One region of the Streptomyces mayteni genome, then DNA from elsewhere that is predicted to be linked to it. Evidence: riboswitches for the same ligand, from Rfam matches in the RefSeq annotation. Region 1 holds a riboswitch; the other holds the start of a gene.

Region 1 (5,388 bases):
GCGCCGTGCCGAGCGCGCTGCCGATCACCAGCCACGAGCCGGAACCCGCGGACCCGCCGGTCAGCAGGATCGCCAGCGCGGCGCCGAACGCCGCGGCCGGCGAGACCCCGAGCGTGAACGGGCTGACCAGCGGGTTGCGCAGCAGGCCCTGCATCACCACGCCGGCCAGCGACAGCGCGGCCCCGGCCACGAAGGCGAGCAGCACCCGGGGGAGCCGCAGGTTGATGATCACCGAGTAGGTCTGGGCGAAGTCCCGGTCGAGCACCCCGCCGAAGACCCGGAGGCGGATCGCGCGCCAGACGTCGAGCAGCCCGGCGTCGGTCGTGCCGGCCGTGACGCACCAGGCGGTGACGAGCACGGTCAGCACCGTGCCCGCCCACAGCACCACGGGCCGGCCGGTCCACGTCCGACGCGCGACCGCCTGTCCGGCAGCTGAGACAGCCATCTCGCGTCAGCCCACCCTCTGGAGGTACGCGTCCTCGCCGGGGAAGTCCGCGCCCTGCCCCTGGAACTCCTGGGCCCACCGCTCCAGGTACGCGCCGGGCTCGACGTCGGCGAACTCCTCGGGGTGCAGCCAACTCGCCAGGTAGAGCGCCCCGATGGCCTTGGAGAGACCACTGGTCGCCCAGCCGTTGGTCACGAAGACCCGGCCGTCCCTGACCGCGGACAGCTCCGACCAGCCGGCCCGCCCGAACAACTCGCCGCTCAGCGTGTCGAACCGCTCCTGCCCGGTCGGCTCGGCCGCGGGCCCGAACTCGTGCACCACCACCTCCGGATCCCGCTCCAGGATCGACGCCGGGTCCACCGTGGTCTCGGACTGCTGGTCCCCGCCGGTCTCCAGGTCGCCGTAGATGTTCTCGCCGCCGGCGGCCACGATGATCTGGTCGAAGCCCGAGCCGGGCAGGCCGGTGAGATAGGGCTGCTCCGTCTCCCAGTACACGCGCACCGGTTCGGTGCCGGCCACCCGGTCGCTGATCAGCCCGAAGATCTCGTCGTAGAACCCGGACACCCGCTCCGCGCCCGCCGGCTCCCCGAAGACCTCGCCGAGCAGCTCGACGGTCTCGTGGAACACGTCGAAGTCCCAGGCGGTGGCCACGACCACCGGGATCCCGAAGGACTCCAGCTGGTCGGCCGCCTCCTGCCAGGCCCCGTTGCGGGGGAGGACGAACACGTCGGGGTCGAGCTCCACGACCGACTCGTAGTTGATCTCCTGGAGGTCCTCGCTGACCACCTCCTCGTCGGAGATGTCCAGGTAGGGCAGCCGGGACTGCGAGACCCGGTCGTAGCCGACCACCCGGTCGCCGGCCCCGATGGCCTGGGCGAACTCGTTGCCGTAGCTGTTCAGCACGACGGCGCGCTCGGCGGGCCCTTCGAGCTCCACGGTGCGCCCGACGTCGTCGACGACGGTGAGCGAACCCTCGCGTTCCCCGCCGGCCTCCTCCCCACCGTCCTCGGTGGTCACGTTCCCGCAGGCCCCGACGAACAGCCCCACGACGGTCGCGGCGGCCAGGGCGGACAAGCGCTGTCTCATGACGATTCCGTTCCGTTCGTTTCTCGTGTGTGCTCAGGGCCAGTAGGGGTCGCCGAGGCTGAGCATCAGCCGGTTCGCCCAGCCGAAGAAGGCCGCGGCCGCCACCAGGTCGACCAGCTCGACGTCGTCGAGCCCCAGTTCGCGCAGCCGGTCCACCTGGGCCGTGGTGGCGCTCACCGGCGTGGTGGCGAGCGCCGCGGCGAACTCGACGATCGCCGCCCACCGGGCGTCCTGCCCCGCCGCCAGCGCCGCGCCGCCCGTCGGCACCCAGTCGGCGTCCCGCGCCAGCCGGACCCCGAGCAGCCGGTCCACGTCCGCCGGCCGCTTCGACAGCTGCGCGGACTTCCTGGCGTGCACGGACGCGCAGTACACGCAGTCCGTCACCTTGCTGACCGCCGCGGCGGCCAACTCGCGTTCGGCGCGCGGCAGTCCCTCGGTGGTGGCGAAGATCGCGGCGTCCAGCGCCGTCCGCGCCGCCAGCACCTTCGGCAGCCGGGCCAACAGCCGGAAGTACTCGCCGTTGGTCTTCCCCCGGAACGACGCCTCCTGCTCCTCGGTGAGCTCGTCCGTCGGCACCGGCGCCACCCACGCCGTCCAGGACAGCAGCTCCCTGGTGAACTCCACCGGCCGCTCACGCCCGTTGGACGCCGTCCGCGCCGTGCTCTTGACCCGCCCCCGCCCCGGCGTCTCCCGCGCCGGCGCCGCCACCTCGGGACCGCGCCCCTCGAGCAACCGCAGCCCCTGGATCGCCCGCGCCTGGAACGCGGTGAACGCCGCTACCTGCGAGATCGCCACGACCTCGTCCGGCGACCACCCCGCCTCGACCAGCCGCGCCAGGTCCTCCCGGCCGGCCAGCGCCGGCGACACGCTGACCAGGTCCACGTGCCGCACCGCCGCCCGCGACCGCGGATCCGCCGGCGGCTCGTCCCCCCACAGCGCCGCGTCACCACCCCGCGCGGCGTGCTCCTCGACCAACTCGGTCACGCCGTGCCACCGCGCAGCCAGCGCGGCCAACCCCCGCCGCACCGGCTCCTCCCCGCCGAACAGCGCCTCCCCGGCCTCCTGCGCCCGCCGCCCCACCAACGGCTTGACGGCCCGCGCCGCCTCGACCCGCTCCCCCAACCCGGCCAGCCGCCCGATGTCGTCCTGCTGCGTGGTGCTCATCTCGCCCGCCTCGTCGTCCTCGATCCCATGACGGCCGAGGCAGGGGCAAACGCCTCGCCCCTGTCCAAGGACAGAGACGAGTTCTCACGAGATGAGATCCCACGAGGAGCACGCTTGCCGCATCACCGCAGCCGGGTCGTCGTCCCCGGGGGCACCCCACCGCGCAGGAGGGTTGCCGGCCAGCAAGCCGGGTCTTCACGCTGACACTCTTGACCTGCGCGGCAAACTAGCCGACCCAAACCCTCCGGAAAACCCCGCGTCCGCCATGTGAGACACCCGTCCGCCATGGGGACGGGGCGGGATCGCCTCTGGTGCTGGCCCGCCATCTCGGGCACGCTGACGCGATGCGTCCCTTTCGCTTCCTCACCGTGGTCGGCGAACCGCAGGACGGCCCCGGCCTGGCCGCGTTCGCGCGGCGCGCGGAGTCGATCGGCTACAGCGCCCTGATGTCCCCCGACCACCTCGTGGCCCAGTACGCGCCGATCCCGCTCCTCACCGCCGCGGCCGTGGCGACCGAGCGACTCCGGGTCGGCACCTTCGTGTTCAACAACAACCTCCGCCACCCCGCCGTCCTGGCCCAGGAACTCGCGACGCTCGACCGCCTCTCCGGCGGACGCCTGGAGATCGGCCTCGGCGCCGGCTGGAACAAGCCGGAACACGACGCGATCGGCATCCCCTTCGAACCCGTCGGCACCCGGATCGCCAAACTCACCGAAGCGATCCAGGTGTTCAAGGGCTGCCTCGGCGACGAGCGGTTCTCCCTCGCCGGCAGGCACTACACGATCAGCGACTACGACGCGCAGCCGAAGCCGGTCCAGCGCCCCCATCCGCCGATCTTCATCGGCGGCGGCGGAAAGCGCCTGCTGACACTGGCCGCCGAACAGGCCCAGATCATCGGCCTGGCCCCCCGGCTCGGATGGGACGAGCAGGGCCTCCCGACCCTCGACGCACCCAGCATCACGGTCGCGGCCACGGAGGAGAAGATCGGCTGGATCCGCGACGCCGCCGGCGACCGCTTCCCCGAACTCGAACTCAACAGCTACCCGACCGGCGGCCCGATGGTCCTCACCCACGACGCCAAGGGCGAGGCCCGCAGGCGAGCCGACGAACTCCGCCGGCGCACCGGCGTCGAGCTCACCGTCGAGGAGATCATGGAGTCGCCCCACGTCTTCATCGGCTCCGTCAGGGAACTGACCCGGAAGTTCGTCGCCCTCCGCGAACGCCTCGGCATCAGCTCGTTCCTCCTGGACGACATGGAAGCGGCCGCCCCCATCGTCGAGGAACTCGCCGGACGGTGACCCCTGTCCCGGCGAATGTCCCGGCGAACTCCGGCGCTACGGCCGGCCGCTGTGCCGCAGCCGCAGCCGGCGGCGGGGATGCGAGCGCAGCACCGGGTGCAGGTTCCAGCCCCGCTCCGAGGCGACGCGGATGACGTAACCGGCGCCCGCGCCCCGGAAGTAGTGCACGCCGAGCTCCAGGTCGCGGTGGGCGAACCCGTGGGGAGCCCCCGCCAGCCGGGTCTTCCTCTCGACCAGCCGATCCACCCGCGCCCGGTAGAACGCCGAGTCGCCCTCCCGCACCAGCGCCACCGGCGTCACGCACCAGCGCGGGAGGAACGGCATCCGCCCCAGCGTGGCGTCCAGCACCCGCACCGCGCCGTCCTCGAACCGCGGCAACACGTAGACGACCAGCTGCACCACCATGGCGACGCCGTAGAGGCAGAAGGCGAGGAGGAACCACACCACCCACCACAGCGGCAGGAGCAGCAGGGTCAACGGGAGAAGCACCAGCCAACGCAGCGCGCCCGATCGGACGGGCAGCGGCCCCCAGGCCGGCTCGTCGTAGTCCTGCACGATCAGTGCCCCCCGGCTTCGTCATGGCGCCCGACAGCGCGCCACCGGAGTCTACGCCGCGCCCACCCCGCACCGTTCCGGTGCGGGTGGTGTTTCGGGGCCGCGCACAGTAGAAGTGGGTCCATGTCCCACCACCAACCGCCCCCGTACCCGCCCCAGATGCCCGGGCCGCCCTACGGGTACGCGCCACCGTGGGCCCCGGAGGTCAGCGCCCGCTACCGGCGGTGGGCCGGCATTCTCCGCTGGCTCGCGATCATCATCGGGGCGTTCGTGGTGGTCGCGCTCGTGGCGAGCGTCGTCCTCCTCGTGGTGGCGGACAGGGACGAGCGGAACGCTCCCCTCGGTTACCTCGCCCTGGTCCTCTGGGCCGGGATCCTCGTCATGACGCCCGTCCTGCTCGCGGTCGGCCTCTCCGCCGCGGCCATGACGCGGCGCGTGCGGCAGCAGCGGCGAACCGGTACCCCGCCGTGACATGACGTCGCGTACGTTGACGGGAAGCCACACCTACGAAGTCACAGCTGCGAAGCCGCACCCACCCAGCACGAAGGAGCACGTCGGGTGAGCGTTGTCCTGACCATGAGCGGCCGCCGACCACCGGCCCGCGACGGTGTTCTGCCGCCGGTCACCACATGGGTCGAGCTTTCCGACGGATCGGGACCGCCCCGGGTGGTCGCCCACGTGGAGCGCGAGTTGCCGCCGGGCGGCATACCCGCGTACCTCGCGGCCCGCGGCAGCGGCGCCCGCTCCTTCGTCCTGTGGGCCGACGAGCACCACCGGGAGCGGGTGGCCACCCTGGTGACGGTGTCGGCCACCGGCGGCGTCGCGACGTTCCAGGTGCTC
Region 2 (5,388 bases), on a different contig from region 1:
AGACGGCCGCCCGCCCCGAGCCGCGGGGGCTCGAGGCGGGCGTGGAGTGCGTGTGGAGCTGGGGATTTGCGGTGGTAACGGCCGCTTACCGGACAAACGGAACGTCAGCCTCCGGCGACGGCCGGAATGATCGACACGCCCGCGCCGTCCGGCGTGGGGGTGAGCAGCCCTTCGGTGAAGCGGACGTCGTCGTCGTTCACATAAACGTTGACGAACCGCCGCAACCTGCCCTCGTCGTCCAGCACCCGGGCGGCGATCCCCTGGTGGTTGCGGTCCAGGTCGGCCAGCACCTCGGCCAGGGTCCCGCCGTCGGCCTGGACCTCGGACTGCCCGCCGGTGTAGGTGCGGAGGATGGTGGGGATTCGGACGGTCACGCTCATCTGGTTCTACCTCCCGTGAGGGGTTGGCCGGGTCGGGTCGGGGCGGCGGGTCACGCCAGACCGGCTTGCCGGAACGCGTCGAGGCTCGGCGGGATCGTCGCGGTCGGGCCGGCCGCCGAGGCGACCGCGTCCAGGGTCTTGAGGCCGTCGCCGCTGTTGATGACGACGGTGGTCAGGGAGGGGTCGAGCGCGCCCTCCTCGATCAGCTTCCTGGTGACGCCCAGCGTCACGCCGCCCGCGGTCTCGGTGAAGATGCCCTCGGTGCGGGCCAGCAGGCGGATCGCGTCCACCACCTGCTCGTCCGTGACGTCGGCCACGGCGCCGCCGGTGCGCCGCGCGATGTCCAGCACGTAGGGGCCGTCCGCCGGGTTGCCGATCGCCAGGGACTTGGCGATGGTGTTCGGCTTGACCGGGCGGACCACGTCGTGGCCGTCCCTGAAGGCCCGGGAGACCGGCGAGCAGCCCTCGGCCTGGGCGCCGAAGATCCGGTAAGGACGGTCCTCGACCAGGCCGGTGGCGATCAGCTCCTTGAGCCCCTTGTCGATCTTGGTGAGCTGCGATCCGGAGGCGATCGGGATCACCAGCTGGTCGGGCAGCCGCCAGCCGAGCTGCTCGCAGATCTCGAAGGCCAGCGTCTTGGAGCCCTCCGCGTAGTAGGGGCGGAGGTTGACGTTCACGAAGCCCCAGCCCTCGCCGAGCGGGTCGCCGATGAGCTCGCTGCAGAAGCGGTTGACGTCGTCGTAGCTGCCGTCGATGGCGACCACCTGGCCGCCGTAGACGGCGGCCATCACGACCTTGGCCTGTTCCAGGTCGTGCGGGATGAAGACGCAGGACCGCAGGCCGGCGCGGGCCGCGGCGGCGCCGACCGCGCCGGCCAGGTTGCCGGTGGAGGAGCACGACAGGGTGGTGAAGCCGAAGGCACGCGCTGCTTCGAGCGCCTGGGCGACCACCCGGTCCTTGAAGGAGTGGGTCGGGTTGCCCGAGTCGTCCTTGACGTAGAGGGGGCCGGTCACGCCAAGCTCGGCGGCCAGCCGGTCGGCCTTCACCAGCGGGGTGAGGCCGGGGTTCAGGTTGGGCTTGGTGGCGACGTCGGCGGGGACGGGCAGCAGCGGCGCGTAGCGCCAGATGCTCTTGGGGCCCGCCTCGATGCGCCGGCGCAGGCCCTCGGGGTCGCCGCTCGGCAGGTCGTAAGCGATCTCGAGCGGCCCGAAACAGGACGCGCAGGCGAAGATCGGGCTGAGCGGGAAGCGCTCGCCGCACTCGCGACAGGAGAGCGCGACGGCCGGACCGAGGTCGACGGATGCGGTGGGTGACGAGTCGGCTGCGGTCAGCACGGACATGGGTGCGAGGCCCTTTCCTCTCATCTTCCCCGAGGCGGCTCTCGCCCACGGGACGGAATTGGCACCTTCCCCACCGGAAGTCTCGTCGGACGCGGCCGCCATTGGCCGTCACTCCGTGTCACGAGGACCGGCGGAAGGGTTGCCGGGGCTTCAACGGGCCGTTCCCTCTGCCCCTCTGGATGAGCTGTATGCGGTTGTCGGCGCGGCCCCCGATATGCGGAGGACACCTGCGCTGTTCGAGACTGTAACCGACACCCCCCACAATGGCCCGGGCCGTCCGATCCGCGAGACACGAGGAGACACGGGAGACAGTGGGCGATCCGGGAGACAGCAGCACACTGGCGCGGGCCTGAGAACGACCCTGGCGGGCCCGGAGAAGTCGGGGCCCAGGCGACACCGCGATCTCGCATGGTCTCGACGGATTCGGGTACGCCGGTAAAGGGCAGATACGGCCAAACGATGCAATGGTGGCCAAAAGAGTTCGAACATGGCCGAACGCGAACAGGAGCGACATTCGTGCTGGAAGAGGCAGAGGAGTGGCTGAGCCGCCGGTCCTGGACCGCCGCTGACCGCCCGCTGCCGCGGCTGTTGAACGCGAAGCGGGCAGCAGGAGCGGCAGGGAGCATCAGCGTGGTACTCCCCGCACTGAACGAGGAGGCGACCGTAGGCGCCATCGTGGAAGCGCTCAGGCGCGACCTGATGGAACGGGTGCCGCTCATCGATGAACTGCTGGTGGTGGACTCCGGCTCCACCGACCGCACCTCGGAGGCCGCGGCCGCGGCGGGCGCGAAGGTCGTCCACCGCGACGAGATCCTGCCGCGGATGCCGACCGTCCCCGGCAAGGGCGAGGTGCTCTGGCGCTCGCTGATGGCCGCGAGCGGCGAGATCATCTGTTACGTCGACGCCGACCTGCGCGAGTTCGACTCCGCCTTCGTCTCGGGCATCGTCGGGCCACTCCTCACGGATCCCGACGTGCACCTGGTCAAGGCCATGTACGACCGGCCGCTCGGCGACAAGCCGACCGGCGCCCACCAGGGCGGCCGGGTCACCGAGCTGGTGGCCCGCCCGCTGCTCAACCTGCACTGGCCGCAACTGGCCGGCGTCGTCCAGCCGTTGGGCGGCGAGTACGCGGCCCGTCGCTCGCTGCTTGAGCGGCTGCCGTTCCCGGTGGGCTACGGCGTGGAGCTCGGGCTGCTGATCGACACGCTGAACACGGTCGGCCTCGACGCCCTGGCCCAGGTCGACGTGGGGGTGCGCAAGCACCGCCACCAGGACGGGCAGGCGCTGGGGCGGATGGCGGCGGCGATCATGCGGACCGCGCAGTGCCGGCTGCCGGGCTCGGTGCTGCCGATGCGGGTCGACATGACGCAGTTCGACCGCGGTCAGGAGGGCGGCTTCCAGCCGCGCACCCACCTGATCAACGCGGAGGAGCGTCCGCCGATGTTCACCGTCCCCGAGTACGCGGCGCGCCAGGCGGCGTAGTCGCGCGCGGGGCCGCCGGGGCGGGTGTGACGTGTCGCACGTTTCACCCGCTCCCCCGCTGGCTAGCCTCGGACCACGTCCCCGGGCCGCACGCGCCTCCGGCACCTCGATCTCCCCAGGGAGCCTCGATTCGATGACTACCGAAGTCCTGGCCGAAGTTCTGGTCGCCTCCAACCGCGGCCCGGTCAGCTACTCGGTGGCGGCCGACGGTTCACTCGCCGCCCGCCGCGGTGGTGGCGGCGTCGTCTCCGGCCTGATGGCGCTCGGCTCGGGCGCCGGCACCTGGGTGTGCGCGGCGCTCGGCGAGGGCGACCGGGCCGCGGCGGCCCGCTCCGGCGGCACGCTGCCGGCCGCCGACACCGGCGGCCAGTCGGTGCGGATGCTGGACATCCCGCCCGACACGTACGACGCCGCCTACAACGGGATCGCCAACTCGGTGCTGTGGTTCGTCCACCACCTGCTCTACCAGACCCCGTTCGAGCCGGTCTTCGACGAGACCTTCGAGGAGCGCTGGGCCGGCTTCGAGGCGTACAACACCGCCTTCGCCGACGCGCTCGCCGAGGAGGCGGGCGAGGGCGCGGCCGTGCTGGTGCAGGACTACCACCTGTCGCTGGTGCCGAGGATGCTGCGCGAGCGCCGCCCCGACCTGCGGATCGGCTTCTTCGCGCACACCCCGTGGGCGCCGCCCGACATGTTCCGGGTGCTGCCCGACCCGATCGCCAGGCGGGTGCTGCTCGGCATCCTGGGCTCCGACCGGGCCGCGTTCCACACCCGCCGCTGGGCGGACGCGTTCGCCGCCTGCTGCGCCGACCAGTTGGGCGCCGGGCAGGCCGACGACGTCGTGACCTTCGAGGGCCGGACGACGCGGCTCGGCGTGCACGGTCTCGGCGCCGACGCGGAGTTCCTGCGGGAGCGGGCGTTCCGCCCCGACGTGGACGAGCGGTTGGCGGCGCTGCGCGCCGAGATCGGCGACCGGCGCACCATCGTGCGGGTGGACCGCACCGAGCTGTCCAAGAACATCGTCCGCGGCCTGCTGGCCTACCGGCGGCTGCTGACCGATCGCCCCGAGTGGCACGGCCGGGTGACGCACGTGGCGTTCGCCTACCCGTCCCGGCAGGACCTGGCCGTCTACCGCGACTACACGGCCGAGGTCTCCCGGGTCGCGGAGGCGATCAACGCGGAGTTCGGCACGGCCGACTGGTCGCCCGTGCTGCTGCACGTCAAGGACGACTTCGCCCGCTCGCTCGCCGCCTACCGGCTGGCGGACGTGGCGTTGGTGAACCCGATCAGGGACGGGATGAACCTGGTCGCCAAGGAGGTCCCGGTGATCTCCGAACAGGGCGTGGCCCTGGTGCTGTCCAGGGAGGCGGGCGCGGCCGCCGAACTCGGCGACGACGCGCTGCTGGTCAACCCGTACGACATCGCGGGCACGGCCCAGGCGCTGCACCGCGCGCTGACGATGCCGCCGGAGGAACGGTCCCGCCGCACGGAGCGGCTGACCGCCGCGGCCACGGCGCTCCCCCCCCACGACCTGGTTCCTCGACCAACTCGCCGCCCTGCCGGCCTGCCGGCCTTAGCGGCCCCGACGGCCCGAGCGCCGACGGCCCAGCGGCCGCAGCGTATCCGACGGCCCTGGTCCCGAGGCCTGCCGGCAGCGGCAGGCCGCCTGCGGCCGAGCGAGCCTCCGGCGACCGGGCCTGCGGCCCGAGTCGCGGCCCGAGTCGCGGCCCTACGGCCCTCGACGCCAGCGGCCTGAGCGCCCCGCCGGCCAGAGGCCGCAGCGGATCGGACGACCTGAGCGCCCACGGCCTACCGGCCGCGGCAGGCGACCTTGCGGCAGCGGCGTCAGAGGGCCCAAAGGGCCGCGGCCCGCGGGCCGAACGTCCCCGGCAGCGGGGCCCGCGCCGCCCCCGTTGTCAGCGGCCCATACGTCCGGGGGCACTCCACCGACCAGAACCGTTCCGGCCGACCAGGAGTCGACGGCCCGCCGGCCGGAGCGGCCCGAAGGGCCGAACCGAACGGCATCCCGCCTACCTGCCGGCCGCAGGCCCCGACAGCGGAGCCCGAGGCCCCAGCGAAGAGCTACTGCCCGGCTACCAGCGCTTCGTAAGGCCTGGCACGCGCCGTCGGCCAGAGCCGTTCCGGCCACCTGAGCACCCACGGCGCTCCGGCCAGGACACCGGCCT

Evidence for each region. Region 1 has a riboswitch for S-adenosylmethionine ahead of ACYVPE_RS04645 (peroxidase-related enzyme). Riboswitches for the same ligand answer to the same signal wherever they lie in the genome.
Region 2: linked by a shared signal. The riboswitch ahead of thrC (threonine synthase) and the one ahead of ACYVPE_RS04645 (peroxidase-related enzyme) in region 1 are both predicted to bind S-adenosylmethionine.

Annotation. Positions count from the first base shown of each region.
Region 1 is NZ_BAAGPR010000006.1:49,490-54,877, forward strand. Features, by position in the region: gene ACYVPE_RS04635 (FecCD family ABC transporter permease) at 1-445, opposite strand, end outside; gene ACYVPE_RS04640 (ABC transporter substrate-binding protein) at 452-1,531, opposite strand; gene ACYVPE_RS04645 (peroxidase-related enzyme) at 1,565-2,695, opposite strand; SAM riboswitch class IV at 2,801-2,910, opposite strand; gene ACYVPE_RS04650 (TIGR03621 family F420-dependent LLM class oxidoreductase) at 3,040-3,993, shown strand; gene ACYVPE_RS04655 (hypothetical protein) at 4,030-4,548, opposite strand; gene ACYVPE_RS04660 (hypothetical protein) at 4,672-5,019, shown strand; gene ACYVPE_RS04665 (hypothetical protein) at 5,107-5,388, shown strand, end outside.
Region 2 is NZ_BAAGPR010000080.1:4,767-10,154, reverse strand. Features, by position in the region: gene ACYVPE_RS28130 (MoaD/ThiS family protein) at 105-380, opposite strand; gene thrC (threonine synthase) at 431-1,744, opposite strand; SAM riboswitch class I at 1,738-1,906, opposite strand; gene ACYVPE_RS28120 (glucosyl-3-phosphoglycerate synthase) at 2,237-3,202, shown strand; partial or broken gene ACYVPE_RS28115 (alpha,alpha-trehalose-phosphate synthase (UDP-forming)) at 3,336-4,779, shown strand.